Regions from separate parts of the Lysinibacillus sp. UBA6686 genome, predicted to be linked through region 2. Evidence: riboswitches for the same ligand, from Rfam matches in the RefSeq annotation. Region 2 holds a riboswitch; each other region holds the start of a gene.
What was found. Region 2 has a riboswitch for cobalamin ahead of B2R82_RS06465 (glutaredoxin family protein). Riboswitches for the same ligand answer to the same signal wherever they lie in the genome.
Positions count from the first base shown of each region.

Region 1: linked by a shared signal. The riboswitch ahead of cobT (nicotinate-nucleotide--dimethylbenzimidazole phosphoribosyltransferase) and the one ahead of B2R82_RS06465 (glutaredoxin family protein) in region 2 are both predicted to bind cobalamin.
Region 3: linked by a shared signal. The riboswitch ahead of B2R82_RS20075 (ABC transporter substrate-binding protein) and the one ahead of B2R82_RS06465 (glutaredoxin family protein) in region 2 are both predicted to bind cobalamin.
Region 4: linked by a shared signal. The riboswitch ahead of B2R82_RS17055 ((2Fe-2S) ferredoxin domain-containing protein) and the one ahead of B2R82_RS06465 (glutaredoxin family protein) in region 2 are both predicted to bind cobalamin.

Region 1 covers NZ_DKJS01000081.1:18,517-26,375, reverse strand. The annotation lists gene B2R82_RS21870 (MerR family transcriptional regulator) at 1-307, opposite strand, end outside; gene B2R82_RS21865 (aminotransferase class I/II-fold pyridoxal phosphate-dependent enzyme) at 468-1,718, opposite strand; gene B2R82_RS21860 (trimeric intracellular cation channel family protein) at 1,975-2,580, shown strand; gene cobT (nicotinate-nucleotide--dimethylbenzimidazole phosphoribosyltransferase) at 2,648-3,709, opposite strand; cobalamin riboswitch at 3,799-3,975, opposite strand; gene B2R82_RS21850 (DMT family transporter) at 4,032-4,892, opposite strand; gene B2R82_RS21845 (response regulator transcription factor) at 5,097-6,401, opposite strand; gene B2R82_RS21840 (sensor histidine kinase) at 6,428-7,768, opposite strand; gene B2R82_RS21835 (SDR family NAD(P)-dependent oxidoreductase) at 7,793-7,859, opposite strand, start outside.
Region 2 covers NZ_DKJS01000023.1:129,056-136,914, reverse strand. The annotation lists gene B2R82_RS06490 (MBOAT family O-acyltransferase) at 1-363, opposite strand, end outside; gene B2R82_RS06485 (GDSL-type esterase/lipase family protein) at 444-1,133, opposite strand; gene B2R82_RS06480 (sensor histidine kinase) at 1,717-2,877, shown strand; gene B2R82_RS06475 (response regulator transcription factor) at 2,880-3,563, shown strand; gene B2R82_RS06470 (alpha/beta hydrolase) at 3,894-4,910, shown strand; cobalamin riboswitch at 5,500-5,677, shown strand; gene B2R82_RS06465 (glutaredoxin family protein) at 5,798-6,022, shown strand; gene nrdI (class Ib ribonucleoside-diphosphate reductase assembly flavoprotein NrdI) at 6,019-6,378, shown strand; gene nrdE (class 1b ribonucleoside-diphosphate reductase subunit alpha) at 6,375-7,859, shown strand, end outside.
Region 3 covers NZ_DKJS01000075.1:39,487-47,345, forward strand. The annotation lists gene B2R82_RS20070 (elongation factor G) at 1-768, opposite strand, end outside; cobalamin riboswitch at 1,014-1,200, shown strand; gene B2R82_RS20075 (ABC transporter substrate-binding protein) at 1,385-2,380, shown strand; gene B2R82_RS20080 (precorrin-3B methylase) at 2,431-3,102, shown strand; gene B2R82_RS20085 (S9 family peptidase) at 3,273-5,261, shown strand; gene B2R82_RS20090 (GNAT family N-acetyltransferase) at 5,320-5,862, opposite strand; gene B2R82_RS20095 (class I SAM-dependent rRNA methyltransferase) at 5,970-7,166, opposite strand; gene B2R82_RS20100 (alpha/beta hydrolase) at 7,229-7,859, opposite strand, start outside.
Region 4 covers NZ_DKJS01000066.1:970-8,828, reverse strand. The annotation lists gene B2R82_RS17080 (cobalt-precorrin-5B (C(1))-methyltransferase) at 1-502, opposite strand, end outside; gene B2R82_RS17075 (precorrin-8X methylmutase) at 502-1,161, opposite strand; gene cobK (precorrin-6A reductase) at 1,174-1,935, opposite strand; gene B2R82_RS17065 (sirohydrochlorin chelatase) at 1,932-2,840, opposite strand; gene cobJ (precorrin-3B C(17)-methyltransferase) at 2,855-4,525, opposite strand; gene B2R82_RS17055 ((2Fe-2S) ferredoxin domain-containing protein) at 4,531-4,902, opposite strand; cobalamin riboswitch at 5,042-5,224, opposite strand; cobalamin riboswitch at 5,471-5,655, shown strand; gene B2R82_RS17050 (energy-coupling factor ABC transporter permease) at 5,792-6,538, shown strand; gene B2R82_RS17045 (energy-coupling factor ABC transporter substrate-binding protein) at 6,540-6,812, shown strand; gene cbiQ (cobalt ECF transporter T component CbiQ) at 6,815-7,585, shown strand; gene B2R82_RS17035 (energy-coupling factor ABC transporter ATP-binding protein) at 7,585-7,859, shown strand, end outside.

The DNA of each region.
Region 1 (7,859 bases), on a different contig from region 2:
CCTCACGCATGATACGACGTAATTCTGAGTCACTTAAGTCTGGCTCATCTGTCGTCACAGGATTATTCTTTTTAGCGAATAACTTTTTAATTTTCGCCATATTCATGCCCTGTTCTAAGTAATCTTTAACTTCTAGCAATGTATCGACGTCATTTAATGAGAACATTCGACGATTGCCTTCTGTTCGGTGCGGCTCAATTAAATGGTGTTCTTCATAATAACGAATTTGGCGTGCCGAAAGCTCGGTCAATTGCATCACGATACTCATAGATAATAACGGCATAGTTCGTCTAATTTCACGACTCATTTAAGTCCCCTCCAATACCCGCTAATCATATAACGAAATTTTTACACTGTCAACAAGTATGTAAGGTTTCCTAACATCGTTTTTAAATATTTTTTCGACTGCTACAAAATTGTAAAAAAACTATTCAAAATCACGATTTGAATAGTTTTTTCCACCTTATCTATTGCTGAATTTTTTGAACTGCACTACAAATAGCAAATTTTACATGCTCATATGTGAGACCGCCTTGAATAAATGCCGTATATGGTGGGCGAATAGGACCGTCTGCTGTAAGCTCAATACTGGAGCCCTGAACAAAGGTACCAGCCGCCATTATGACATCATCCTCATAGCCTGGCATATAGGCTGGCTCTGGTGCGTAATGGGCATTGATTGGTGAGTTCGCTTGGATTTCGCGACAAAAAGCAATCATTTGTTCAGCCGTTTGGAATGAAACAGATTGAATTAAATCCGTTCGTTTCGCATCATAGCTTGGAGATGTAGACATGCCAACTTCTTCTAGCATTGCCGCTGTGAAAATTGCGCCTTTTAATGCTTGTGCTACAACGTGTGGCGCTAGGAAAAAGCCCTGATAAAAATCACCAAGCGTATTTAGTGTTGCACCTGCTTCTGCACCAATACCCGGTGACGTCATACGATAGGCACATTTTTCAACTAAATCGGCACGACCAGCAATATAGCCACCAATTTTGGCTAAGCCACCGCCTGGATTTTTAATCAGAGAGCCTGCCATTAAATCTGCCCCTACCTCTGTCGGTTCCTGAGCCTCCACAAATTCTCCATAGCAATTATCGACAAAGATGATAGCCTGTGGTGCTAATTCACGGATTTTCACACACATTGAAGCAATTTCTTCAATAGTAAAGGATGGACGTGATGCATAGCCCTTTGATCGTTGAATCGCAATCATTTTTGTATTCTCTGTAATAGCAGTCGCTACACCGTTCCAATCAATCAGTTGATTTTCTATTAAATCTACATGTCGATAACCAATTTTATAATCCTTTAATGAGCCAGTATCCTTATCACCGCCATCTACTATGGATTGTAATGTATCATATGGTTGACCTGAAATATACAGCAATTCATCACCCGGTCGCAGCACGCCGAATAGACTAAGCGTAATGGCATGGGTCCCTGAAATAATCTGCGGACGTACAATGGCAGCCTCCGCTCCAAAAACCTCTGCATAAACACGCTCTAAATTGTCACGTCCCTCATCATCATAACCATATCCATTAGAAGGGTGTAAATGATAGTCACTCACTTGATGCTTCCTAAAAGCTGCAAGCACCTTTTGTTGATTAAAGAACGCCATCTCGTCTACCTTCCTTTGAAACGGGCGAACCTTATCCTCTATTTTGGTAGCCAATGCTAACGTTTCTTCTGTTAAATTCGTTGTAAAAGTCATGCATTCTTCTCCATTCACATTTCTTCAATTGCGGGCATCTACACCCACAAATTGAAGTTTTCACTTTCTCCTATCTTATCTTAACAATTTGTAGATGTGTCTGCAAAACTTGCCTATTGTTTCTACTCGCAATTTGCGCTAAGCTAATGTGCGGACTTCTTTCATTATTTTTGAAATTTCATAGATTCTCTTACATTTAATAGAATTTTTTAACTTTAATGAGAAAGTACATTATTTTTCAGAAGGGGTGAAAGGGATGGCTTGGGAGGTTTTCAGTATTATCGGAACAATTGCCTTTGCTATTTCTGGGGCAATTATCGCCATGGAGGAAGAATACGATTTATTCGGTGTTTATATACTCGGTATTGTCACTGCCTTTGGTGGTGGCGCAATTCGTAACTTACTTATTGGCCTGCCTGTTACAACATTATGGGGACAGGATATGATGTTCCAAATTGCACTTGCGGCAATTACTATATTTTTTATTTTTCCACATCATCTAATTCAGCATTGGCATCGCTGGGGAAACTTTACGGATGCCATTGGCTTATCGGCATTTGCTATTCAAGGTGCCCTCTATGCTGTAAAGCTCGACATGCCCATTAGCGCAGTGATTGTAGCTGCTGTCTTAACTGGTTCAGGAGGCGGCATAGTTCGAGATCTTTTAGCAAGACGCAAGCCTCTCGTATTACGTGATGAAATTTACGGGGTTTGGGCAGCTCTTGCAGGACTTATGATTGGTCTAGAAGTATTGACAGGCGACCTCTTTTTATATGGATTATTTGGTATGATAACAGTGCTAAGAATTCTTTCCTATATGAAGAAATGGCGTTTGCCTTTACGAAAGCTCAATCGGGCATAGGCATTTTATAAATAGTAACAAGCCCAAATAGTTTTGAATATGGGCTTGTTATACTTTTTGTTACGATCTATTCTTTCGATTCTACTAGCACTACAGATTCCTCAAGTGTTGCCATGTTTTTCATCATAGAGCAAGCTGCATCTAAAATTGGAAATGCTAAAGCTGCACCAGAGCCTTCTCCTAAACGCATATTCATATGTAGCATTGGTTCAACACCAAGCAACTTGGCTGCTATTTTAGCCCCTGGTTCTTCTGAGGCATGGGAAGGAATGATGTAGTCCTTTACTTTTGGCTCAAGCTCAAAGGCAATGAGAGCAGCAATCGTAGAAATAAAGCCATCAATTACAACAGGTTTGTGATTTGCAGCAGCCGCAAGTACAATTCCAGCCATAGCACCTATTTCTAAGCCACCAACTTTTGCAAGAATATCAATAGCATCGTGGCGATTGGGCTTGTTTAGTGCAATAGCATGTTGAATAACCTCCACCTTATGCGCAATTCCCCCTGCTCCCACACCTGCACCTAGTCCTGTTACTATATTTGGATGACAGGCATGAAGCACGGATAGGATAGCCGCACTTGGTGTTGTATTCCCAATACCCATTTCACCAGTTCCAAGAACATCCGCTCCGTTTCTTATTTCGTTCGTTGCAACTTCAATTCCTACTTCGATGGATTGAATAGCTTCCTCTTTTGACATAGCTGGACCCTTTGCCATATTATCTGTCCCATATTTAATTTTCTTAAGAATGACACCAGCATCAAGCGGTAAATCTTCTTTTACACCAACGTCAACCGTTATAATTTTAGCATTGGTTATGTTGGCGATTGCACAAACACCCGTAAGCCCTTTTGGAAAATTCAATGTTTGTAAAAAGGTGACCTTTTGTGGATTTGAAGTTACATCTTCCTCACAAACACCGTGATCTGCTGCACAGACAATAATTGCTTTGCTCTCAATTTTAGGAAATAATTCTCCTGTAATACCAGCAAGCTGTACAGCAAGATTCTCCAATTTCCCCAAGCTTCCAGGTGGCTTGCTCAGAGAGTCTATATATTCCCTAGCTTTCTCCATCATACGGCTATCCGCATTTTGAATTTTTTTAATCGTGTGCTGTAATAATTGCATGAAACTATTCCCCTTTCAATCTTTCGAGACAATATAAAAAGCCTGCAGTTTATTCATGACAAATAAACTACAGACTTTTCCATCGTCTATATAATCGAAGCAATTAGGCAGGTCTCCTGGCTCAATTTCAACATTTCATAGAACCTTCCCAGCACCATGCTAGTGGCATTCTCTATGAAACTCCTTTTTACAGTGGTGGGACCGCTAAAGACTTTCACTTTATTCCCTATTCTCCCTCAATGGGCACCTAATGCTATTATGCAATTTCTTTTAATTTACTGTAAAGATATCTTTCTGTCAATATGTCACCTTTAAAGCTAAATTAGACTTCTTTCTGATCTATTTCACTAATAAATGTCGCGCCAAGCAATAGAATAGCTCCTATTATTTGCAGCATAGTCATTTTTTCTCCTATAATCATCGTTGAGATTACCAATGACGTTAGAGGGTCAATATAGCTTAGAATGGCTATGCTTTGCCCCTTTAAATGACTCATTCCTAAAAAGAAAAGATAGAAGCCTATACCGGCATGGACAATGCCCAATGCTATTAGTAAACTGATGGATTTTATATCGATATACATGATTTGAAATCCAGTTGTTCCATTAAGATAAAGTGCTAGAAATAACGCTGCTAAAGAAAGCTGCAGAATTGTGTTTGACGGTTCTTTAAGTCCATGAATATACTTATTGACAAAAGTTACCAACGTATAGAAACATGCTGCAATAAGCCCATACACAATGCCGATATCTTGCCCATTTTCTTCTGTAGCTTGGCTATGGACAATAAAGAATAATCCAACTAATGCCACACCTACATAGAAAATTTTTCTTAGATACAGTTTTTCTTTTAATACAATTGGTGATAAACAAATCACTAAAACTGGCGCAAAATAATAGCTAAGCGCTGCATTGGCAATGGTTGTTTCTTTGTACGCTTGAAATAGAAAAATCCAATTCCCACATAACGCTACACTAGATAGCAGTAATGGCCATATATTAGACAAAATGGATGCTTTCGTTATTTTTTCTTTTTTAACGATGAAAATTATCAATAAAAAACTAGAGCCAATCACACTCATCCAGAAGGCAATTTCACTGGATGGCAGGTGTATATATTTAGCAAAAACACCGATAGCCCCAAAGATAATCATAGATAAAACAAATGCAAATTTTCCGCTCACTTCTGATTCCTACTTTCTACTTATATAGTTTTTAGCCTATACAGTAGAATCTATTGCAAGAAGAGCAAGCTAGTGTGGAATGCCTTAAACAGTAGACTCTACTGTCAAGACATTGTTGGAGGCGCTATTGATCGGAACATATTACTCATCCTTTCTATTTTCAACTCGGTCATTCTATACTTATTTTACCAAAACACACTAGATTTAAATAGTTCGATATTTGGCTGGTGTCATTCCAACATATTTTTTAAATACTTTACTAAAATACTCTTCATTACTATAGCCCACCAACGAAGCGATTTCATTATTTCTTTTATTACTATGAACTAGTAGCTGCTTTGCCTTGTCAATTCTTAGCTCATTTAACAGGTGGATGAAATTTTTATCAATGCTTTTCTTAATTAATATACTTAAATTTGCTTGGCTTTTGTTAAATATGCCTGATAAATAATTTAAATCCAGCTGAGGATCATCAAAATGCGTATAAATATAATCGATTATTTTTTTACTTAAATCATCCCTATTGCCATGTAAATTTAGTATTTTATCTACGAGTGGCTCGATGTAGCTATTTACTATTATTAATAGATTGTCTTCTTTAATCATTTGATGGTGGATACCAATAATTTTTTGAGCACTGTTATATGTTTCAAAGCAATTGAAATGAATGCTATATTGTAATAAGAACGTAATCATAAATTCTAATCTTTGCTGAAAATCGATATCTGTATTTTGTAAAAACGCCATAAATTCTTGTAATTTAAATTCATTCGTAAAAATTTGCTTATCAAAAATGGATTTTCTTTTATTTACTGCAGTAATACCTGTATTTAGATGCTTCTTCAGCAGTAACTCTAGCACGGCTTGATTTAAATCATGCAAGTCTTTTCTTTGCAGAACGATCTGATTGTCCTGACCATACGACAATACAAGATCCGTATTCATAATCTCAATAGGTTCCCCAAAAATATTAAAATGAAATAGCTCATGAGCGTGTGGAATTCCTGTATTTTTTGTTTGATTGATGTTTACAATAAAGTATTCAAATGAATAGATATTACGATCAGTCATTTGTTGGTCAAAAGCCAATATTAAATTTAATAATTGATTATATTTGATGGAATAATCCACTTGTCTCTTCATGCTCAATGCTTGCATCGTTTGAGATAGCTTTATCTTTAGGTTTTTATAATCAATCGGCTTTAAAATGTAATCCTCTGCACCAATTTGAATAGCACTTTGTAAATATTGAAAATCATCATAGCCAGATAGAAAAATCACCTTAAATTGATGAAACTTTTTTAGCTCCCTAACAGCCTCTATCCCACTCATACCTGGTAAATTAATATCCGATAAAACAATATCAGGGGGAATATCTTTCGCTGCCAGCAGCATGTCTTCCCCAGTTGCATAAGAAAAAACATGTAAGGTTTCTGTAAAATTTCTGTTGATAAAAAAGCTTAGTCCCTCTCTAATAAAGTTCTCATCCTCTACTATAAATATATTCATAGAGCTCACCTCACCGTTAGAAGACATTATTTTTTATATGGTAATAGAATTCTCGATACAAAGTATCTTTGTTCGTTAACTAGAACTGTAACACCATACGCTTCTCCATATTTTATCTTTAATCGTCTATTTACATTTTTCAATCCAATGCTACCCTCGTGATTTTCATCATTTATTTTTTCATTTAGCATCGTTATTTTATCAATGTCCTTATATTCGTTATTGCTATAAATATCAATTACAACATCATTTAATTTCCGATAAATATCTATACTTATTGATATAGATGCTTTATGGCTGTACCCATGCTTAAAAATATTTTCAACGATTGGCTGTAGTATAAATTTTAAAATAGCATTTTGTAATAAATCGTTATCTTCTATCTGAATTTCAAAAACTAAATAAGAAACTCTTATTTTCATAATATTAATGTATTCTTCAATAATCTCTAGCTCTTTTTCTATTGATGTTTCATTTTCACTATTGCCCGTGTTATATCTAAAAAGCCTTGCTAGTCCCACACTTAATGTAGAAATCTCCTCAACCTCATGAATCATGGCTAAGTGATTAATATTGTCTAAGGTGTTGTAAAGAAAATGCGGATTAATTTGGCTTTGTAAATTATTTAATTGCGCTTCATAGTTTTCCCGAACATAGTCTTTTTCTTTTTCTACCATATATGCAATTGTCTGATTTAATTCTTGATTGGCGATATCCAACTCATCCTTAATCCAAGCAGATTTTCTTTCTTTTTCTTCAATATGATAAACCGCTTTTCTATACGAGGTAATACGCTCAATAAACATTTGTAAAGTGGTACTAATTTTATTGGAATATAAAAAAGTGATGACGGTTAGTAATAAAGTGGAGGCAATGGCAAATGCCGTTAAATCCTCCTTTTTATTATTCAGCTCTTTAAAAATGGAGTCAGACGTAGCAATGACAACATAGTAACAATTATTAAAAGGATCAAAAGAATACATCAGAATTCGTTCTACATTCAAATAATCAATTTTATAGTAATTGGTTTTCTGGGGCTCTAATTTACGAAAATACTCTTTATGCTCTGATATATGGGAATTCGTGCTGAATTTAATATCCTTTTGCTCTGTTAATAAAAGAAAATCAGAGTAGCTACCCCAAATTGAATTTAACACTTCATGGTATACTTTTGTGCTTGCTTGATTATTCTCAAAAGACGAATTAAAATAATGAATTTTTTTCAATACCTCTAGCCGTGTTTCTATTAGTAGCTTCTTTTGATATTCCCCCACATTATTTATATAAATCACGGTCATTATAAAATAGGGCAAAATAAATACAATGAGGGTAAGAATAAGATATTTATATTTTAAAGATAAATACATTATTCTCACCCCTTTTCTAGTTCCTTAGCAATGTTCCTCTTCCCAGATGGATTGACCGCTAGATACACCACCGTCAATGACCATTTCACTA
Region 2 (7,859 bases):
TCCAATTGGAAGAGGGAGAGTGTCAACATGAATATTTAAGTGAAAAATGGAATTGATGTTGTCCACTACGAAACCATAATATTTGAAGAATCCAAGTATTCCTAAATTTATAATGATTGAGTTAATGAATATAGCTTTTGTAATACCCTTGTGACCTCTATATTTGTCTATAAGTACTCCGTTCATATAATCAAATAGGGTGGAGAATATCATAATTACTATATATACTGGTTCACCCCATGCATAAAAAATTAGACTAACTACAAATAATACAAAATTCCGAAGAGCCTTAGGAGATATATAATATAGAAGAATGGCTAATGGTAAAAATACAAAAAGAAAAATTAAGCTACTGAATACCAATATTTGTCACCACCTAAATAATTACACTTTTTTTAAGTACAGTTCCTTTATTAGAACTGTGAATTTTTAGAATATGGACACTACTTAACAGAAATTTTTAAAATATCGAGTAGCTGCGTATAATATTTAGCTTTAAAGTGTACGCCATCTTCATCATGTAAATCAGTGTTTTTATCAAAAATCGGGGATAAATCAATGTATTCTGCTTTTTCAGCTTTTGCTAATTCTTTAAGTTTCACATTATATTCATCAATGTGTTTATATTGTGAAAACTCCTGTAATGCTTTATCAGTAACAGGTGTTACAGATAAAATGTGTATTTTTACATTAGGAAGCTTTTCCTTCACTTTCTGTACTAGTTTTGAATAATTATCTATTGAATACTCAACTGGGTTATCGATTGGATTTCCTTTAAGATCCATTCGCATCAGTAAATCATTAATACCAAAACTCATAAAAATGTGTTCAGGGTTTTTTTCTACTACTTTACCAACATCTTCTTCTACGGCCATAACTGTAACTTTACCTGCGTCAGCGATAACATTTGTATCATCGATTAATTCTTGATAATTAAGTCCCTCTGTAATAGAATCTCCAAAAAATAAACTATTTTTAAAAATAGACTCATACTTCCTACTTTCCGATTCCTTCTTATAAGCCGTATTTTGTGTGATTGTATTCGATGTCTTTTCGGTCCCATTGTCTACACAGGCTACTGAGCACAATGCAATAGCTCCCATTAGTACACAAATAAATATTTTCTTTATCATTTTATTCTTCCTCTCAAATCATATTTTGTAAGCGATCGTCATTGTATAAGCAACTGCCGTTTACAAAACATAGACTAGCTGCTATAGATAAAGATAATGTGCAGATAGGATAGAAATTATTTAAAGAATAGTCCAAGTAAAGAAGAGAACTAAAAATGACAATGTGGTTATCTGTAGAAAAAACATTCAGACGCTAATTTAAATTAGAGACAATAGATATGAAAAAAGGAAGCAAATCTGTTATTACCAACTTGCAAAATAGAAAAAACTATTCTTTCTTATTTTAAAATCAGAACGAATAGCATTTTGTATGTATTGGTTTATTATTAGCTTAGGAAGGAAATGGTCTAATCAAAAAATAAAAAATTATTATTAAAATACACATAATGGATATTTTTCTATAAAAAATGTATCTCTTAAAAGAAGTACAGTTTGCAGATATAGTCAAGTACATACAAATAAAAATAGGGAAATATTGTATAATGTGAACAACAGTACAGTCACTTTATCATCATTAACTATGAGCGGAAAATAATTATTTATAGGAATGGTGGACTACACACCGAAGATAGGGGAATTAAGTATGAAAGCAATAAAAGATCAAAGGAAATGGCATTGGTTGGACTATTTTTTATTTCTAATGCGTACGATATGGTTTGCATATAATGGCAATTCAATATTCATTAGTACGATTGGTTCAGAAAAGTGGATTTTACTTTTATGGGCTAGTTGTTCTTATATAATACCCCATCTATTTTATCGACCTGGGCTTATAAAGTTCCAATATTATATAATGACCGAGGTGTTGTTAACTGGTTCATTGTTTATTTACTTATCAAGTCAGCATGAAATAGCAGTGACTTATAGTTTTTTACTCGTGCCTATCCTAACTGTTGCCTATGCTTGTCAAGTTAAGCCATTAATTTGGTTAGGTCCTTTCTTAGTAGTTGGTACATGGGCCGGCAGTCTTTTCATTAATAAGGATTTCTTTGCACTTTTTATAGACACAATTATTTTTTATGGGATTGGGTTTTGCCTAGGAAGAACGACTATTGTCATTACCGCTAATAAAGAGTTAATTGCCTCTATTGAGGAAAAAAATAAGCATTTGGAATACTATTCAAAAAGGATTGAGGAACTGACGATTAGAGAAGAACGAAATCGAGTTTCACAAGATTTGCATGATACCGTCGGCCATATTTTTACATCAGTCATAACCAGTTTAGATGCCCTTCCTTTTCTATATCAGGCAGATAAAAAAGAAGCAGAAAAAAGTATAAAAGAGATTTCGGATTTAGCACGAAATGGATTGAATGATGTGAGAAAAACAATTCATCATATGTCGCCAATGGACCATCAAACACTTGTTGAATCGGTGCAAGAATTGATTGCTGATTTTATGAAACATACAGCAACAGATATAAAGCTGAATGTTGAAGGGGAAGCTATCAAAGTTAGTGAAAGATTAAAGTTTGTTATTATTCGTTGTATACAAGAAGGGCTTACAAATGCGAAAAGACATGGTCAGTCAACTTTTATTAAGGTAAATATTTCGTTTAAACAAGAAGAATTAATTATTCTTATTGAAGATAATGGAAATGGTTGTGATGAATTGAATTTAGGATTTGGATTACGCTCAATGAAAGATCGAATATCGGCATTAGCGGGGACAGTTACCTTTTATTCTAAATTGAATAATGGTATGAGAATAACGTGTAACATACCAATAGCAAAGGAAGTTTAATGATGGTGATTAAAGCGGCAATAGTTGAAGATCAAGAGATTTTAAGAAAAAGCTTAAAAATTGTGATTGAAAGTATTTCTGACATTGAGATTGTTGGTACTGCAGAAAATGGGGAAAAGGCAATTGATTTATGCGAAATGGAAAGCCTTGATATTCTATTAATGGATATTCAAATGCCAGTGATGGATGGTGTAAAGGCAACAGATGAAATAAAAAAACGTTGGCCACATATAAAAGTGATAATACTGACTACTTTTCAAGAGGTTAATCACGTTTTGGATGCTTTAAACGCCGGTGCAGATGGTTATATATTAAAGGCTGTTGATCCAGAATTTTTAATTCAGGGTATTAAAATGGTCTACAACGGAGGTTCTCTCATCCCTCAACAATTAGCAAAAGAGGTGTTTGGTCAGATACAAATAAAGAAAAACGAGCACCCAGAACATCTTGACGATAACCTTATAAATCATCCATATGATTTAAATAATCAAGAATTAAGGGTTTTAAAATATTTAACCCAAGGATTATCCAATAAAGACATTTCAGAAAAGATGTTTCTTTCAATTGGAACTGTAAAAAACTATATTTCTACCATTTATTCAAAATTAAACGTTAAAAATAGATCTTCAGCTATTATTAAAGCAATGGAAGAGAGTCTTATAGTAGATAAAAAAACATTAAAGTAAAAGAGTGTAGATAAAGTTCAACCGACTTTGTCTACGCTCTTTTTTTATATTAGTAGATTTAAATTCATGGCAAAAGCCACTTATTTTTAAAGAAGTAATATGTATTAGCCAAAGGTCATAAAATGTCGTTTTTTAATGACTTTTTATTGACTTGCTGGCACTACAGCATATTACCTTTCATTGGTAGAGTAATGAATAAGGGAGGTAAAAATACACAAGCTTAAATCCATTTCATAATAAGGATTGCTAAAAAATGGCCTCACAATATTTAAAAGCATGTATTGGATCATAAATTAAATTACATTAGCAGAAAGGAATTAATAGAATTAGATGAAAAATATAAAGAAAATAATAAAATATATGGGAGTAATTATTATAATAATATTGTTATTAGTACTTTTTCGTCCCACATGGACTTCGAATATAAAAGGGGATAACAGTATTAGCGTTTTAGAACAAGTTAAGATCAATGGTACAAAACAGCAAATCATGATTAGAGGTCGTGATCAAAATAACCCGGTCATTATATATGTACACGGGGGACCGAGTGTGTCCGAAATTCCTTATGCCAAGTACGAAGACTTATTAGAAAAGGATTTCACTGTCGTTAATTACGATCAAAGAGGAAGCGGTAAATCGTATCATTTTAATGAGGATTATTCTAACTTAACGGCAGATGTACTTGTAGATGATTTATTAGAACTTACGGATTATATTTCAAAACGATTTGGTAAAGAGAAAGTGATCCTAATAGGTCATTCTTACGGCACATACTTAGGAACAATGGCTGCTTATAAAGCTCCAGAAAAATATGAAGCCTATATTGGGATTGGTCAGATGAGCAATATGCAAGAAAGTGAAATAGATAATTTGAATAATACGATAAGTGAAGCGAAAAAAGCCGGAAATACAGAAGATGTGAAGTACTTACAGGGGGTCGCTGAAAAAATACATGCTGGAGAGGCAGTGACTCCAAGAGGCTATGTGTATAAGTACGGCGGCGCTACAAGACTTATTAATATGTCGGATGGCGATATACTATTAAGTCGTGAATATAATTTATTAGATTTAATTCGCTATACATATGGAGTTGCTAATTCACAAGAACAGCTTGTAAAAGAAACCTTGGATAAGCCGCTACCTAAGATCGTTACCAAACTTGAGCTACCATTTTATTTTGTAATGGGTAAATACGACGCTATGACTTCATCTAATGCAGCAAAAAATTATTTTGATAGGATTGAAGCGGATCAAAAGGAGTTTATTTCTTTCGAGGAGTCAGCTCATTATCCAAATTTTGAGGAGAAGGAAAAATTTTATCAATGGATGTGCGATACATTTAAGTAGAGCAGCATAGATACATGCCTAAATGGAATGAAAATACTTTTCCTAACAAATAGAATTTACGACAAATGGAAAAATGATATTTAAAGAGTGAAGAGGCTAATAGTTTCTTTTGTAGTTCAAAAAATGGTAAAGTGAAGGAAGTCTATGATAGAGAACATAAAATGCGCTGGACGTCTGAATTTAATAAGGACTATCTTTATTTATCGGCTAGAATAATATGTAAGGATTTATCAACAATCAAAAGTTTAACAGTCTATTATTCTTCGGAATAAGGACTGTTTTTATGTAAAGAATTATTGTATTAGCTTATGCCTATATTTTTGATGTTATATTCCAAAAAAGTATTTACATAATTACTTCTTGCAAGGAAAGGCAGGAAAATGACTTTAAATACATAGTGTTACTACTTTCATAAAAATAATTCTTTATCAGATGTCTATTATTGTTTATAGCGTTAGGAACTATTTATCCACTTGCTTAATATCATTTTGCGGAAAATATCGAATAATCTTACTATTAAGAAGTCTCTAATCTAGATTTACTTTTATTTTGAAGGATGGTACACTTAGTTCTATCGGAAAACAATATATTGTGTTTGTTTTATTAAGGTACTACTATATGTAGTTTAATAGGGAAGTTCGGTGCAATACCGACGCTGTCCCCGCAACTGTAAAGCTGACGATGATTTAAGCCACTGTGCTTTCGCATGGGAAGGAAATCAGAGAATGAAGCAAAGCCAGGAGACCTGCCTATATAAAACACAACAATCATTTCTTCGGGGATTAAGGAATGGGGACGTAGCTATTTTTATGTGTTTTTAACGTTTCCATTTTAGGCTGTCTCTCTTTGAAGAGATAGCCTTTTATTTTATGAAAAGAGGGATTTATATGAAACTTTATACAAAAACAATTTGTCCTAAATGTCTTTGGGTAAAATCTGAATTACAACGAGTAGGAATTGAAGCAGAAATTGTAAATATTGACCATGATGAAAAAGCAAAGCAAACTATTATAGATGCAGGATTTTTAAGCGTGCCAGTTCTTGAATATAATGAGACATTTATAGGGGATGTTAAGGAAATTGTTTCTCAAATCGAGCTGATTTCACTATGATTATTTATGCTAGTCGTACAGGTAATGTCCGAAATGTTGTCTCAAAATTAAAGGGGAAATCAATGGAGCTGTCTGAGGAATTACAGTTGAGTGAGCCCTACCTTTTAATCACATACACAGACGGATTAGGTGATATCCCTGCAAAGGTAGCTCGTTTTTTAGAACAAAACGGAAATTACTGTAAGGGAGTAGTTGTAAGTGGCAACAGTAATTTCGGCCATACAGTATTTGGCGCTGCTGGCGAGAAAATTGCAGCAAAGTATCATGTGCCTCTAGTGCGTAAATTAGATTTACGAGGAAATCAAACTGATTATGATGCAATACAAACGTTTTATGAAATGAGGGTCATCGCGTGAAAACATATTTAAAGCTTAATAATGATGTACTAAATCGTTATAGTACAACAGGTCAATTAGAGTTAGAAAAGGATCGAGAAGCAACACGCCGTTACTTTTTAGAATATGTAAACGTGCGTCTCCGTTACTTTATTGATATTGAAGAAAAAATCCGTTATTTAGTCGATGAGGGTTATTATGAAAAAGAATTTATCGATATGTATGAGATGGAATTTATTAAAAAGCTATACAAAAAGGCATATGATTATCATTTCCGTTTTCCATCCTTTATGAGTGCAAGTAAATTTTACGATAGTTATGCCATGAAGAGTCGTGATGGGGAAGAAATTTTAGAAAAATATGAGGACCGTATTGTCATTATTGCTTTGTATTTAGCACAAGGCGACACAATATTAGCAGAACGCTCTGTTGAAGCGATGATGGAGGCGTATCAGCCTGCAACTCCAACGGCTTTAAATAGTGGAAAGAAAGCACGTGGAGAACTAGTAAGCTGCTTTAAATTATCAATGGATGACTCTATGAATAGTATTGCTGAAAATATAGGGTATTGTTTGGAGCTATCACGCCTTGGTGGTGGAGTTGGAGTAAACTTAACAGATTTACGTCCTTTAGGAGATCCAATTAAAGAGATTCTAAATCGTGCAAGTGGTGTAATCCCAGTAGCGAAACTATTAGAAAATTCTTTCAGTTATTCCAATCAGCTTGGACAACGAAATGGCTCGGGCGTAGTCTATCTAAATATTTTTCATGCTGATATAGAAAATTTTATTTCATCCAAAAAACCAAATGCTGATGATAAAATTCGTCTCGCAACTCTATCGACAGGCATTATTATACCAAGTATTTTCTTTGAACTTATGAAACGTGATAAAGATATTGTATTGTTTAGTCCTTATGATATTTTTAAAGAATATGGTAAGCGTATGTCTGAAATTTCAATTACAGAAATGTATTACGAGCTGCTAGATAATCAGAAAATTCGTAAAATTAAGCGTTTGAATGCACGTAAGCTTTATACAGAGGTAAAAAAAGCGCAATTTGAATCGGGCTATCCATTTGAAATTTTTGATGATAATGTTAATAACGTGCATCCGCTTAAAAATATTGGTCGTGTGAAAATGTCAAATTTATGTACAGAAATATTGCAAGTTCAAGAAACAAGTATTATTACTGACCAAGATGTGCCGAATGAATATGGGCTAGATGTATCCTGTAACTTAGGTTCAATTGATATCCATGCAGCAAGCAAAGTAACTAATTTTGAAACATTAGTCGATACAGCTATGCATCTATTAACAAATGTGTCACAAATGACGAACATCAAGAATGTACCCCCTGTTGCAAAAGCAAATAAATTAATGCATTCAGTAGGGCTTGGTTGTATGAATCTCCACGGCCATCTTGTTACTGAGGGAATCATGTATGGCTCAAAGGATTCTATTGATTTTATGGACCATTTTATGGAGGCGATGAATTATTTT
Region 3 (7,859 bases), on a different contig from region 2:
AGTTAAACGTTGATGGCCATCATGTCGAATTTTAAAGACTTCACCTTGAAATGGTGCAGCAGCATTGAAATGTGTTTCAGTAAGCAGTGGGAGCTGTGCAAGGAATTCCTGTATGCCGATATCTTTTAATGCTGAGCCAGTAAAGCACAAAAATGCCTTTTCCTGTTTAATCATCGCTTGGAGTTGGGTAAAACAGCTACCACTATCTAATGTTTCATTAAGAAAAGCATCCAAAAGATTGTCATCACGTTCAGCTAGCCATTCCATTATGTTAGAAGGAATATAATCCGAATGGAACATTTCATTTACTAATAGTACATCCTCAGAGCAATCTTTTTGAAGCTGTGCCATAACATTATCCACCGCTGCACCTTCACGATCAATTTTATTGATAAAAAAGAAGGTTGGAATGTGATACTGGCGTAATAGGTGCCAGACTGTTTCTGTATGCCCCTGTAAACCCTCAACTGCACTAATCACAATGATGGCATAATCCATAACACGAATCGCACGCTCCATCTCAGGGGAGAAGTCGACGTGTCCTGGTGTATCGATTAATGTATAGGTATCGTTGCCAATTGTCATCCGACCTTGCTCAGCAAAAATTGTGATGCCACGTTGACGCTCCAGCTCATGATTATCCAGAAATGTATCCTGATGATCCACCCGCCCACGAGCCTGAATACTTTTTGTATGAAATAATAATTGCTCTGAGAATGTTGTTTTTCCTGCATCCACATGAGCAAGGACTCCAATAGTTTTATGCATAAAATAATCCTCGTTTCTATAAATCCGTCCATTTCATTGTAACAGAATTTTGTTGAATTCAAGAAATATGAATATGTCATAATTGTGCTCCAAATCAACTGATTATGAAAAATAATTAATGTAAAATAGTTCTCGATTATGTAAGAATAGTGCTATAATATTAAAAATAATTAGAAAATGGATTTTTTTGTGAGATTGCGAATAGAAATTTCTTTTGCTAGTCTATCAATAATATTTATAACAAACAATAATACCTTTATATTGGTGCAAATGGCCTTAGTCATTTGCTTAAAAGGGAAATCGGTGCAAATCCGATGCTGTCCCGCAACTGTAAATGGGGAGTCTATACAAAATGCCACTGTATTCAACCTATGGGAAGGCGTATAGATGATGAACCTAAGCCAGGATACCTGCCAATATTATTCTTTACTTTAACCACGAGGATGGGGATAGTGAATCAGGCCAAAAGCCATTATTTCACTATGCGAACCTCTTGGAAACAAGGGGATTTTTTTATGCCCTTTATCAATTTATTACACAGTACATAACAAAAACATGATAGTAAAGAAGTCAACTGATTTCTTACTATATATTTAACATCAAAGGAGAAAAGGACATGAAGAAATGGAACAGCATGTGGCTTGTCTTTGCACTGGCATTAATGGCCATTCTAGGTGCATGCAGTGCGAAGGAAGATAAAGAATCAGCAGCACAAGGGGAGAAGGTTGAACCATCGCAAGCGGCAACGGCAGAAGTAACGATCGACAATAACGGGACAACACAGGTCTATAAAGAAGCGCCCAAAAAAGCAATTAGCTTAAACCAACATGTAACAGAAATTATGCTAGCTTTAGGCTTAGAGGATTCAATGGTTGGTACAGCTTATTTAGATGATAAAATTTATGAGCCTTTCCAAGCTGCTTACGATAAAGTACCTGTATTAGCTGACCAATATCCTACAAAGGAACAGGTTATTGATGCAGAGGCAGACTTTTTATATGGGGGATGGAAAAGCGCCTTTGGTGAAAAAGGTGTTGGTACTCCTGAAGAGCTTGAGGCATTAGGAATTCACACCTATTTACATACAGCCTCCAATATGACAAAACCAACTTTAGAGGATATTTTCATAGATATTCGTAATATCGCAAAAATATTCCGTGTCGAAGATCGTGGAGAAGCTTTGATTGATCAAATGACAAAAGATGTAGATAATATTCGTGCCAAATTGCCACAGGATGGCAAAGAGTTACCTGTTTTAGTTTTTGATAGCGGTGATAAGGAAGTCTTTACAGCAGCGCAAAACTTTATGAATGAGTTGGTAACGATTGCTGGGGGTAAAAACATTTTTGGTGATGTGGAGGCAGGTTGGACAACTGTTTCAAAAGAAGATGCAGTTGCACATAATCCAGAGGTGATAGTTGTCATTGATTATGGAGAGACATCTGCTGAGGAAAAAATTAATTTCTTAAAGAATGACCCAGCATTAAAAGAAACAGAAGCCGTGAAAAACGAACATTTTGTTATTTTACCATTATCTGCAGCATCTGAAGGTGTCCGTGCCGCAGAAGCGATTCAAATTTTGGCAAAAGGCTTTTATCCAGATAACTTTTAAAATTTGAGCTAGCATTTTGCTGGCTCCTTTTTCATAAGGAGATATCATACATGAATGCATTTAATATGAACATACCAGAGAAAACCTTTGAAAAGCTAAATCATCAGGGAGAATTTACTCGCCTTGCGGTAAGCCCTGGAATTATTAATAAGCATTATACTCCAACACAATTTCAAATAATCGCAAAGGTCGTTGGAAACACTGGTGCTATTAAATACTCTGCATCCTACAGTATATTATTATCAATTCCTACTGTTGGTCTAGGAGAAGCTATAAATGAGCTACAAAAAGCAGGACTATACGTGGCAAAGCAAGGTCCGATCGTTGCCATGAAGGCATGTGATTTCTGTGATGGCGATAAAATGGAGGCAGCCCCTATAACAGAGCAATTATATGATTCATTAGAAGGGAAGGCAGTTCCATCAAGATTACGCTTAAATGTTAATGGCTGTGCATCGGCTTGCTATAATGTTGTCTATGATGATATCGGCCTCATTTATCAAAAGGATAGCTTTGATGTTTATTTAGGAGCGGTGCCGATGGGGGCAAATGCTCAAGCGGGGACATTGTTTGCTAAACGGATTCCCGTTAACCATATTGAAAGCTATCTCCATGCAATTATTTTACTCTACAAAGAGCATGCTCGATCAAATGAACCTTTTTATAAATTTTATCGTAGAACAAAAACGGCTGACTATTGGGATATAGCGTTTGATTTCTAAAAACTAGTCTTATCAAGCATGGTGTCACTTTGTAAGAAACCTCGTCATTGTAAAATACTTCTTCACATATAAAAGATTACATAGGCTTAAAAAATTTTTTCTTTTAAGCAGGGAAAATACTTAGTGTATCGAAATAAAATGCTATGTAAGAATTCAACAAGAAGGAGCGAATAACAGTGAAACATGGGATTCAACCAGAAGATTTATATCGATTAAAATCAGTATCAAATCCACAAGTATCACCTGATGGAAAAGGAGTAGTTTATGTAGAAACTTGTATTGATGAAAAAAAGAATGACTATGTATCAAATTTATTTTATATAAATTTGACTGAAAAAAATCCTCTACAATGGACATTTGGTGATGATAAAACAAATTCACCTGTGTGGTCATCCGATGGCAGCAAAATTGCGTTTGTATCAACGAGAACTGGCAAGCCACAAATTTTTGTGCTTGCTAAAACAGGTGGAGAAGCCAAACAAGTTACGCATTGTAAAAACGGTGCCACATCACCTGTATGGTCTCCATGTGGTAAGAAAATTGCCTTCTCCGTAAAGCTTGGTAAAAATGAAGATATCTGTGATAAAGCAGAAGATGTTAAGAAAGAGGAAAAAGAACTTAAACCTCTTGAAGTTGACAACATGAAGTATAAATCAGATGCTGCTGGATTTATCGATATAGATCAATATACTCACATTGCCATTGTCGATCTTGAATCAGGGGAGCTAGAACAAGTGACGACAGGAAGCCATCATTTCCATTTGGATACATGGTCACCAAATGGAAAATATCTGGCTTATCTGGCTGATTTAACAGAGGATGTAGATTTTTCTTTCAATAATGATATTTATTTATTGGAGGTAGAAACGAAACAAACGCGCCAACTAACAGAAGGAACGGGGGTGTTCTACCAAACTTCATGGTCCCCGAACAGTCGATACATCGCTTTTCTTGGAAGTGAGAGAGAATTTGAAAACGCTACACAAGCAAAGCTATGGATTTATGATTTGGAGCAGGGTAATTTAACAGGTGTAACAAGTGATTTTGACGCTCCTGTCGGTGATTTTGTAGTTGGAGATTATCTACAAGATGTTGTGGCTCCACGTATCCAATGGATGAAGGATAGTCATAGCTTTTACTTCCAAGTGACAGATCACGGAAATACAGCCATTTATTTTGGAAATATTGCTGGAGAAATATATCCAGCGATTCATGATAATCAGTATGTCTATGGTTTTTCACTTGATTCACAAAATGATAAAGCAGTCGTTGCCATCAGCACTACAACAAATCCTGGTGATCTATTTTACGTCAATTTAAAAACTGGTGAAAAGGAACAGCTCACTAAAGTGAACGAAGAGTTTTTAAGATCAAGAATATTATCTGTTCCAGAAGCTATTGAATATGAAGGGGCAGATGGCTGGAAAGTAAACGGCTGGATAATGAAGCCCATCGGATATGAGGAGGGGGGAAAATATCCACTTATTCTTGAAATCCATGGTGGTCCGCACGCAATGTATGCCCATACCTATTTTAACGAATTTCAAATACTTGCTGCACAAGGTTTTGCGGTACTATATACGAATCCTCGCGGTAGTCACGGCTACGGTCAAAAATTTGTTGATGCAGTCCGAGGTGATTATGGTGGCAATGATTATCAAGACCTTATGGCTGCTGTTGACTATGTATTGGAACAGTATGAATTTATTGATCAAGACCGACTTGGCGTGACAGGAGGCAGCTATGGTGGCTTTATGACTAACTGGATTGTTAGCCATACAAACCGTTTTAAAGCGGCTGTTACGCAACGCTCTATCTCTAACTGGATTAGCTTTTACGGTGTAAGTGATATTGGCTATTACTTTACAGACTGGCAAATTCAAGCGGGACTAGACGATATTGAAAAGCTATGGCATCATTCTCCGCTGAAATATGTGGACTATGTACAGACACCACTGTTAATTTTACACAGTGAAAAAGACTATCGCTGCCCGATTGAACAGGCAGAGCAATTGTTTATTGCCTTAAAGCATCGTAAAAAAGAAGCAAAATTTATTCGCTTCCCTGAATCCAATCACGAACTTTCAAGAAGTGGAAAACCAATGTTAAGAATGAATAGATTGGAATATATTCGAGATTGGTTTGTCAAATACCTATAAGAATCATAGAGGGTGGTGGCTTAAGGGCTAAAAAAGCTTCTTAGGCCATCTTTCTAAATTATTGATTAATAACTCCATAAAATACTAAATCCTCGTATTTACCGTCTTTTATAATATGATCCTTTAATATTCCTTCTTGTGTCATACCAATTTTCTTCATTACTTTTCCAGAAGCAGGGTTTGATGAAAAAAATCGTGCAAATACTTTGTGCAGTTTCTTTTCTTCAAAAGCGAATTGTAGAATCGACTGCGCTGCCTCTGTCGCATAGCCTTTTCCCCAATATTGCTCACCAATCCAATAGGCAATTTCTCCTTGATTAAAACGTTTGTTATTCGATAATGCAATTGCTCCATATAATTCACCAGTTTCTTTATCAGTTACTGCAAATTCGTACGAAATATCCTCCATAAAATGATCGTAATGGCGTTCTATCCATGACAACGCATCATTCAAACTATATGGATAGGGCAAGTACAATGTACTTTTATAAATATTATAGTTATTGCAAAGCTTTGCCACCGTTTCTGCGTCAGATGCTTGAAATAATCGCAGGACTAGCCTTTCAGTTGTAATCATTAACTTTTCACGAATATACGCCATTTAATCACTCCAATTACCTATAATTTGTAAGTATATTATATAATAAACCAGAAATTTATCCGAACAAAAAGACAGAATCATAGGGAGGTGATTCTGTCTCAATGCATTTAGTCTATTTTTTTTATAAAAACAACCTTTAAGTAATTAAATTCAGGATATTCACGTGGTACACGGAAATCCTTCGGCAGGCTGTATTCCTCAACAATTTTATAGCGTGTATGCGTTTCTTTAAAGGCCTGATCAATAAAACTTTTAAACTTTTTCATACCAAAGCTTGCGTTATTGGTTGAAGCAACGATAATACCATTTTTCTCTGTGATGGCAATCGTGTCAATTAACAATTTCGGATAGTCTTTCGCTGTTGAGAACGTTCTTTCCTTTGTCCGTGCAAAGCTAGGTGGATCTAAAACAACAAGATCATATTTCAAATGATGACGCTGTGCATATTTAAAATAATTAAAAACATCCATTACTTTAATATCCTGTGATTCATAGTCTATATTATTGACGCTAAATTGCTCAATTGTTTTAGCTAAACTACGCTTTGCAACATCTACACTTGTTGTTTTTACTGCTCCACCAAGTACCGCCGCAACAGAAAATGCTCCAGTATAGGAGAACGTATTAAGCATATTCCTATGGTCTGCGTAGTGTTCACGAATCGCAAGCCTTACGTCCCGTTGATCGAGAAAAATACCTGTCATTGCGCCATCGTTTAAATGAACAGCATAGCTCATGCCATTTTCCAAAATAATGATTGGAAATTCACCAGGAGTCCCCATAACGAAATCGTCCTGCTCCATATATTGCCCTTTAAGATCAAATCGCTTTTTCTCATAAATGGCTGTAAAGTTTACTGTCTCAGCAAGTGCTTCGTATATCATATCCTTCCATAAATAGATACCCGCACTGTACCAGCTCACTAGATAGTAAGAATCGAAATAGTCAATGGTGATACCACCTATACCATCACCTTCACCATTAAAAATACGAAAGGCTGTTGTATTAGGATCATCGAAGAAGTTCTGACGATTTGCAAGTGCCTTTGTAAATTTTCTAATAAAAAAAGCTTTGTCTATTTTTTCGTTGACATCTGTTGTTAGCATCCAACCAATGCCTTTATTTTGGATGCCATAGTAACCTATGCCAAGAAAGCGTTGGTGGCTGTCCAGTAGTCTTAATAGGGCACCTTCTTCTTTAGGAAGCTGACTAGCGTCAACAGCATCCTTTGAAATAAGAGGATAGCCTTTTTTTAATTGATCAGCAAAGGGTTTTTTAATTTGTAAAGCAATCGTATGTGTCATGTTGTCATCCTTTAAAAAGCATTTTGCTCTATTATCGCACTCTTTTATGCGAATAGACAAACTTATTTCATGAAACAAGCGATTTTTTCAGCTGTTTGTATTGTCGCTTCTTCAAAAAAGTTCATTTTGCTAAAATAGCTATGGATTAATCCAGTCATGTTGATATGCTCAACGGATACGCCTGCATCGGCAAGTTTTTGTGCATAAGCAAGACCCTCATCATAGAGAACATCCGCTTCTGCGGCAATAATAATTGTTTTTGGCAAAACACTTACATCCTCAATCTGAAGCGGGGAGACAAGTGGATCTTTATAGTTTTGTCCATCTGTGTAATGTCCTGCAAACCATTGCATCCCTTGTTTGTCTAAACCATAATGTTCTCCATAAGCACTGTAGGATGCTGTTGTAAAATCTATATTCACGACTGGGTAAATAAGTGCCTGAGCTTGGATTGCTGGGCCATTTAATGTAGCAGCTAAATAGGCTACAACCGTTGCTAAGTTTCCACCTGCGCTATCACCAGCTACGCTTAACCTTGTTGCATCCCCACCAAATTGCAGAATGTTTTCGTAAACCCATACTAAACTGTCATAGGCATCGTGAAGCGGAATAGGAAATGGATATTCTGGCGCTAGACGATAATCAACAGATACAACAATAGCCTCAGCTTTTTCTGCCAATAGCTGGCACCCT
Region 4 (7,859 bases), on a different contig from region 2:
GACCATTTAAGGTCTTTTTCGCAATTTCTTCACCATCTGGGACAGAAATAATAACGTTGACGCCTCGCTTAATTTGAAAATCGTCAAGAACACCCTGTACAGTGCTATGAATCATTTTACGAGGTACGGGATTAATAGCCGCTTCTCCAACTGGGACAGGTAAACCGGGCTTTGTTACCCGCCCGACACCAATCCCACCATCAAGATGAATGCCAGGTGTATCGGCCCAGCTCACCGTGCCAATAATAAGTGCTTTATGTGTAGCATCTGGATCATCCCCAGCATCCTTTATGGTTTCACAGCTTACCGTATTGTTTTCAAACGTACAATTTTCGATAGTAAAGGTTGCATCTCGCCCAATTGGCAAATGAATTGTACTAGTTTCCTGCTCTTCATTTGTAATTAGTGCTAGCAATGCTGCCTTTGCCACCGCAGTTGCACAGGCTCCCGTTGTATAACCGTGACGCATGTCCTTGGGATCCTTTTTTGGCTTCCGCTCCATTATTTTTTCGCCTGTTCATCCGCTAAAAGTGAAATAGCATTCAAAGCGGCAACCGTCACTGTACTACCGCCTTTACGGCCAACATTCGTAATATACGGAATACCTTCTAATTTTAATAATTCCTCTTTTGACTCTGCTGCAGATACAAAGCCAACTGGCATACCGATAATTAGATCTGGTTTTGCTAAGCCTTCTTTAATTAAACGGATTAACTCTAATAATGCAGTTGGTGCATTACCAATGGCATAAATTCCACCTTCATGTAATTTAGCAGCTTTTTGCATGGAGATAATAGCACGTGTTGTATTTTGTTTTTTCGCTTCTACTGAGACATCTTCATCTGCGATATAGCAATGTAGATCCCCACCATGCTTTTGGAAACGTTTTTTTCCTGAGCCACTTTCGATCATTTGCACATCAGCAATCACATGGCGACCTGCAAGAATAGACTTGATACCTGCCTCAATTGCCCCTGGAGTAATAATAACGCTACGACCAAGCTCAAAATCAGCAGATGCATGAATAATACGACGAACAACCTTCCACTCATCCTCTGAAAAATCATGCTCGCCCATTTCTTCTGCTATAATTGAAAAACTGTAATCGTAAATTTTATCCGGATCCACCGTTAAAGGTTTGAAATCTGTTTTAAAATCCATCTGAATTGCCTCCTAAAGTGTGTGTTGTACTGCCTGTAGTACTTCTGTAAATGTAGAATATTGCTGGCCATACTTTATATTTGGTCTTGCAATTAATATTGTCTCAATACCACATGCAAGTGCTGCCTCTAGCTTTTCATCCACTGAGCCAACCTTGCCACTTTCCTTCGTAATCATCAATGTCACATCATATTGACGAAAGAGCGCTTCGTTCAATTCCTTTGAAAAGGGTCCCTGTATAGCGACTATGTCCCTTTGTGCCACACCAAGTGCCTCACATTTCTCCATGTTATCGAGTCTAGGTAGCATACGTGCAATCACCCTTGTATTCTCCAGACCATGTAAAACCTTCGTAAATGTCGCAAGCGTTTTACTGCCTGTTGTTAGCATTATGACACCACGTTTTTCTGCTGCTAAGTGAGCAGCCTCCTCATAATCTTTTACTATTGTTATAAGAGGATGAGAATAATGTTCATGCGCGCGTTCATAGCGAATATATGGTATATTTGCTTGCTCCGCTGCTGCCATGGCATTTTTTGAAGCTTCCTCAGCAAAAGGATGAGAGGCATCTACAACTAAACGATAGCCTTGTTCTGTCATAATTGCTGCCATTTCCTCAGCTGTTAACCGTCCAACTAAATGAGGTAGACCCACCTCAGCAAGGCTAGAGGCTGCAGACTCAGTAACAACTGTTGCTGTTACCTGATAGCCTGCTGACTGTATTTCAAGAGCTAAGTTTCTGGCATCACTTGTCCCTGCTAACATGAAAATCATTTCACAGACTCCTCTTCATGGTGGTGGTCATGTTCGTGATGATGATCATGGTGGTCGTGATCATGGTCGTGGTCATGATGGTGATGATGATGCGCATGACCATGCACTGCTGCATAAGCTCGATAGTTTTCTAAATCCTGCATCCCTGTTGATGTCCCATTTACAGCCTGCTCAATACGCTCAAGTAGCACATTTTGCAAGCGTTCATGATACCCAAAATAGTCAGCAATTTGAATATCACACTCTGGATATTTGTCGTTAAATTGTTGACACATACCATTCATGCGTTCCATTAGGATGCCCGTGAATAAAAAGTATGGAAGCATAATGATCTTTTTAGCACCTAGCTTAACACAGCGCTCAATTCCCTCTTCGACACGAGGATCCGTTACCCCCATAAAGGCACTTTCTACATATTTCACAGGCAATTTTTCCCACAGCAGACGTGTAATTTTATAAAAGTCTCCATTTGCATATGGGTCACTGCCGCCTCGTGCAATTAATAATATAGCTGTATCCTGTTGCTCCTCTTCAGCATTGAAGCCGATTTCAGCTAAACGTTCCTCTAAAATTGCAAATATCTCTTCATGGACACCGATTGTTTGACCATATGTGAATGTAATATGTGGATAATGTTCACGCGCATGCTCAATTTCTGCTGGAATATGTAGCTTTGAATGTCCAGCATGAAGAAGAATGATTGGAATCACATGCACCTCTGTTGCACCCTTCTTGACACAGTTTGTTATACCCTCTTCAATGTTTGGAGAAGCAAACTCCAAGAAACACGTTTCTACTAAGAAGCTATCATCAATACGAGGTGCCATTTGCTTGATAAATGTACGCACCTCATCATTTCCTGCTGCTAAACGGCTCCCGTGGCCGACAAATAAAATTGCTTTCATCTCATTACTCCTCACTAGTCACCGCATGGAGCGGGCTCTACTTTTATTTTTGAAGACATGTCCTGGTACGTAAAATGCAGAATCTTTTTCACACGCTTAAAATACTTAAACAAACGTTCATTTGGATGGGCATTTGCTTTATACTCTTCGATGATGTCCGTAATGAGCGGAATAAGTTGTTCAGGCTCTAGTCCCTCTACAACTGGCTGTGCAGCATGTGCTGTACGACCAACTGGCTTTGCCCCAATAAAAACATCGAACTTACTTTTACGATAAACAATGCCAATATCATCAAATACTGCTCGATAGCATGCCATACCACAGCCATTAAAGCCAATATTCAACGTTTTCGGTAAAGACATTCCGCCAAGCTGCTTCTGAATCTCCTCGGCATATGGAATCGAATCAGCCTTTTCCCCATAACAGAAGTCACAAGCCTTTAATGATAGTACATCCCCAATCGGAGCCAGTAAGAATCCAACCTCAAGTAGCTTTGCTGTAATTTTTTCTGGCTCCGTTGTTGGAATTTTTAAATGGATTTGATGGTCTGGCGTGTATTCCATCGTTCCATCCTCCCCGACAACCTCTGCTAGCGTCATCATCTGTTGCGGGGTGAAAAATTTATTGGCTACTCCTGGGCTCACAGCTAACTCAAAGATAGATTCGATTTTTTGTTGCACAAGCTTGGGCGTTGCCTTTACCTCACTTGTTCCGTTGACCATCGCTAAGGCTGCTGTCGCCATCTCAAGTGAAGTTTTTTTTTGTTTTGGATTAGGAGAAATGGCTAAACTGGGTTCGATACGATTAGCGTTGGGATCTGCCGCAAAGTCATTGCGTGCCTCCCCTGTTTCTTGATTCATTGCCCATGGCTCATTTTCTTCCCTTAAACGTTGGTGTGGACGTAATGGCTGCTTCTCCTCACCAAGTGTGTATTTACGCTGATAGCCACGTGGTGTAATCATTTTATTATCATAGAAAAATGTTGATGAATTTCCGATAATAACCGTTGTCAGCATCCCAATATCATGCTCTAGCATTTCTGCTAAAGTTGTCATGGTAACCTCCTGACGGTCACGATAAGCGCTTTTAACAAGTCCCACTGGTGTATCAGGTGAACGATATTCTAATAAAATTCGTTGGGCCTCCACAATTTGTCTTGTACGTCGACCACTTTTTGGGTTATACAGTGCAATCACAAAATCTGCCATCGCTGCTGCTTCCACACGCTTCGCAATTAAATTCCAAGGTGTTAGGTGGTCACTTAAACTAATCGTACAAGCATCATGCATAATTGGCGCACCTAGTAAACTTGCACATGAGTTGATAGCAGAAATACCTGGAACAATTTCTACCTCTACACCAGTTGCCTCCGTCCAACCAAGCTCGATTAATACCTCATACACTAACCCTGCCATTCCATATACACCAGAATCACCGCTGGAAATAACAGAAACAATATTCCCTGCCTCTGCTTGGCGTACCGCTTCCTGTGCACGAGATACTTCCTCCGTCATACCTGTACTAACAATAGATTTTGCACTAACTAAGTCCTGAATTAGCTCTACATATGTTTTATAGCCTATGATCATATCACTCTGTTGTAATGCCTCCACAGCCCGATGTGTAATATGATTAAAATCACCAGGCCCAAAGCCAACTACAAAAATCTTTCCTTTTTGCGCCATTTTTGTTACCCCTCTTTCACCTTTTCGATGCCTTTAATGGCTGTTGTTTGTGCTGTGCGCTGTAATGTGCCCTCACGAAGCGTAAAAACATGTTCATGGTGCAGTGACTCATGATGTAAATCCTGCACAAGTGCCCTCGCATGTTCAGTTGTTGGCACACGGTACCAATTCCCTTGCGGATAAGCAATGACAACACATGCATCCTTACATCTGCCATTGCAACGTGTCCGGGTTGTATGTATTTTTTTATCAAGTGCCTGCAACTGTATCTCATCACGAATGGCTTGCGTAATTTCCTCTGCTTCTTTTTTCATACAGCTACTGCCATTGCAAATAAAAAGATGTGTCTGCATCCCCTCTAAATTCCAAGTAGTCATCGTTGTTCTCCCCTCAATACGTTTAGGAACAAGAAAAACCTTTACTCTAATCGAAGAGTAAAGGTTTTGTAGAAGCCAAATAAAGTCGAATAAATTACAGGTATTCGCCTTTGCTTCAACTTCTCCCTCCGAAAAGTTTGCATGCATCATTCCATAAGCAGGTTTCCTGACTTAAGCTTCCATTTACTTTCGCGCCTTCCCAAGTTTGCACTAGTGGCATTTGCGATTTCATCAGCTATTACAGTAGCGGGGGCTGTATTGGACTTTCACCAATTTCCCTATTATCTTGAAAATATTCAAGCACTTATGTATGTTTTTATATCAAATTTGTTTGTTTAACATGAATTTAAAACTGTCTCTATCATATCTTAAAATTTTAAAATTTCAATATTTCTCTCTAAAATTGTGACATTTCCATTAAAATTTCATCAAAAAATTCGTAGAAAAAAGAAAAATTTCTCTTTTATTTTATCAGAATTTTCTAGATTGTACCTCAATTTTAAAAATTTTTTCTAAAAAAAGATAGCATCATGATGGAAAATTATGTTACACTTTGTCGTGAAATCTCACAACTTCATCTTTTTTCGGTGCGAAGTGCTTATCATTTCGCTTAAAAGGGAAGCCGGTTCAAGTCCGGCGCGGTCCCGCCACTGTACTAGGGAGTTTTATAGAGAATGTCACTGTCCAACGGATGGGAAGGCCTATAAAATGAGGAACTAAAGCCAGGAGACCTGCCGAAAAGAATGTGAACGTTTCAACCTACGAGGATAGGTGTGCGGCTTAGTAGAATCGAATTCTAATTGTTTTAGCTATGCACTTTTCCCATAAGGAGAAGTGTTTTTTATTTTTCGCACGCTAATTCAAAAACTATATGTAAGGAGGAGAAATTTTGAAATTCTCAGGCTGGAAGCTTAGTTATTTCTTATTGGCATTTTTATTTGTGCCAAATCGTGCATTCGCCATGCATATAATGGAGGGCTTTTTACCAATTGAGTGGGCCATTTTCTGGTGGGTTGTATCTATTCCATTTATTATTTTAGGATTACGTTCAATTCGTAAAACGATCGATGCAAACCCTGAAACAAAAATGATTTTAGGACTATCAGGTGCCTTTGCCTTCGTCTTATCAGCATTAAAAATCCCTTCAGTAACTGGAAGCTGCTCGCATCCAACAGGAGTTGGACTTGGTACAGTTCTTTTTGGTCCATTAGCAATGAGTGTAATCGGAACAATTGTATTATTATTCCAAGCTTTACTTTTAGCGCATGGAGGGCTTACAACTTTAGGAGCAAATGCCTTTTCTATGGCAGTAGTTGGTCCAATTATTGCTTATTATGTATTTAAAGGCTCTCAAAAAATGGGTCTTTCATTTTCCTTAGCTGTGTTTTTAGCTGCTATGCTTGGTGACTTAGGTACATATATTGTCACTTCTGTTCAATTAGCTCTTGCTTTTCCTTCTGAGGTTGGTGGCTTTATGGCGTCATTCACAAAATTTGCAGGTATTTTTGCATTAACACAAATCCCTCTTGCTGTTAGTGAAGGGATTTTAACCGTAGTTGTGATGAACTTCTTGAAAAAATACAATGTGAGCGAATTAAAAGCATTACGTGTTTTTTCAACAAAGGAGGCACATTAGAATGAAAAAAAACTTATTACTGCTAGCTATCGTTGTGTTATTAGCAATTATCCCTCTATTCATTCAAAAGGGTGCAGAATTCGAAGGAGCAGATGGTGAAGCAGAGGCAGCAATCGGTGAAATAAATGCTGACTACGAACCATGGTTTGAAAGCTTATGGGAACCACCAAGTGGAGAAATTGAAAGCCTACTATTTGCACTACAAGCTGCTATAGGTGCTGGATTTATCGGATACTTTATTGGCTTAATGCGCGGCAAACATAAAGAAGGTTAAGTATGTTACTAATTGATAAGTATGCATATATGAATAAGCTAGCGTCTGTTCATCCGCTAGAAAAAATGTTGTTTTCTTTTGGACTATTATTATTGTCGCTTATCATGAGAGATGAACGAATTTCACTCATTACATTTATTGTAATGAGTGCCTTTATCATTATAGGCGCTAAAATTCCTGTGAAATATTATTTAAAACTATTATTGTTACCCGGATTTTTTTTACTATCTAGCTTACTATCTATTCTAATTTCAATAGCCCCAGCGGCTAACGAATTACCTGCACATATTTGGGCATTTTCTTTCAATGATTGGACAATTTTTGTGGGCAATGCAAGCTTAGTTACAGCAAAGCAACTTTTTTTCATCGTTCTAGGTAGTGTCAGTTGTTTATATTTTTTAATCCTAACAACATCTGTACAGTCTATTTGTCATGTGTTACGACAATGTAGAATTCCTACCTTGTTTGTTGAACTAGTGGAATTAACATACCGATTTATTTTTATTTTTTTAGACAGTATGCAAAAAATTCATCTTGCTCAGCAGGCACGACTTGGTTATCATTCACCTGCCCAGTGGCTACGCTCTATATCTATGCTTATTGCTGCATTATTTGCTGAAATGTTCCAACGAAGCCGCGAACTTAATAATGCCATGCAAGCGCGAGGTGGCGAAACGGTCTATTGGCAGGAGAATGCAACCTATAGCATGAAAAACTGGCTAGGTATTGCAGCTATCTTACTATTCCTCATCGTGTATGGAGGGTTTTTCTAATGACGACAGACTTTTACTTTGAACTAAATCAGCTTTCTTACGCCTATGCAGATGGAACACACGCCCTAACAGATATTACACTCCAAATTCCGAAGGGCAAAAAAATTGCCTTACTAGGTCATAATGGAGCGGGAAAATCTACATTATTTCAGCATCTTAATGGCATTCTTAAACCAACTACTGGAACGATAGCCTTTTGTGGCAAGCAGCTACATTATAGTAGAAAAGCATTAAAAGAATTACGTCAACAGGTTGGCATTGTTTTTCAGGATGC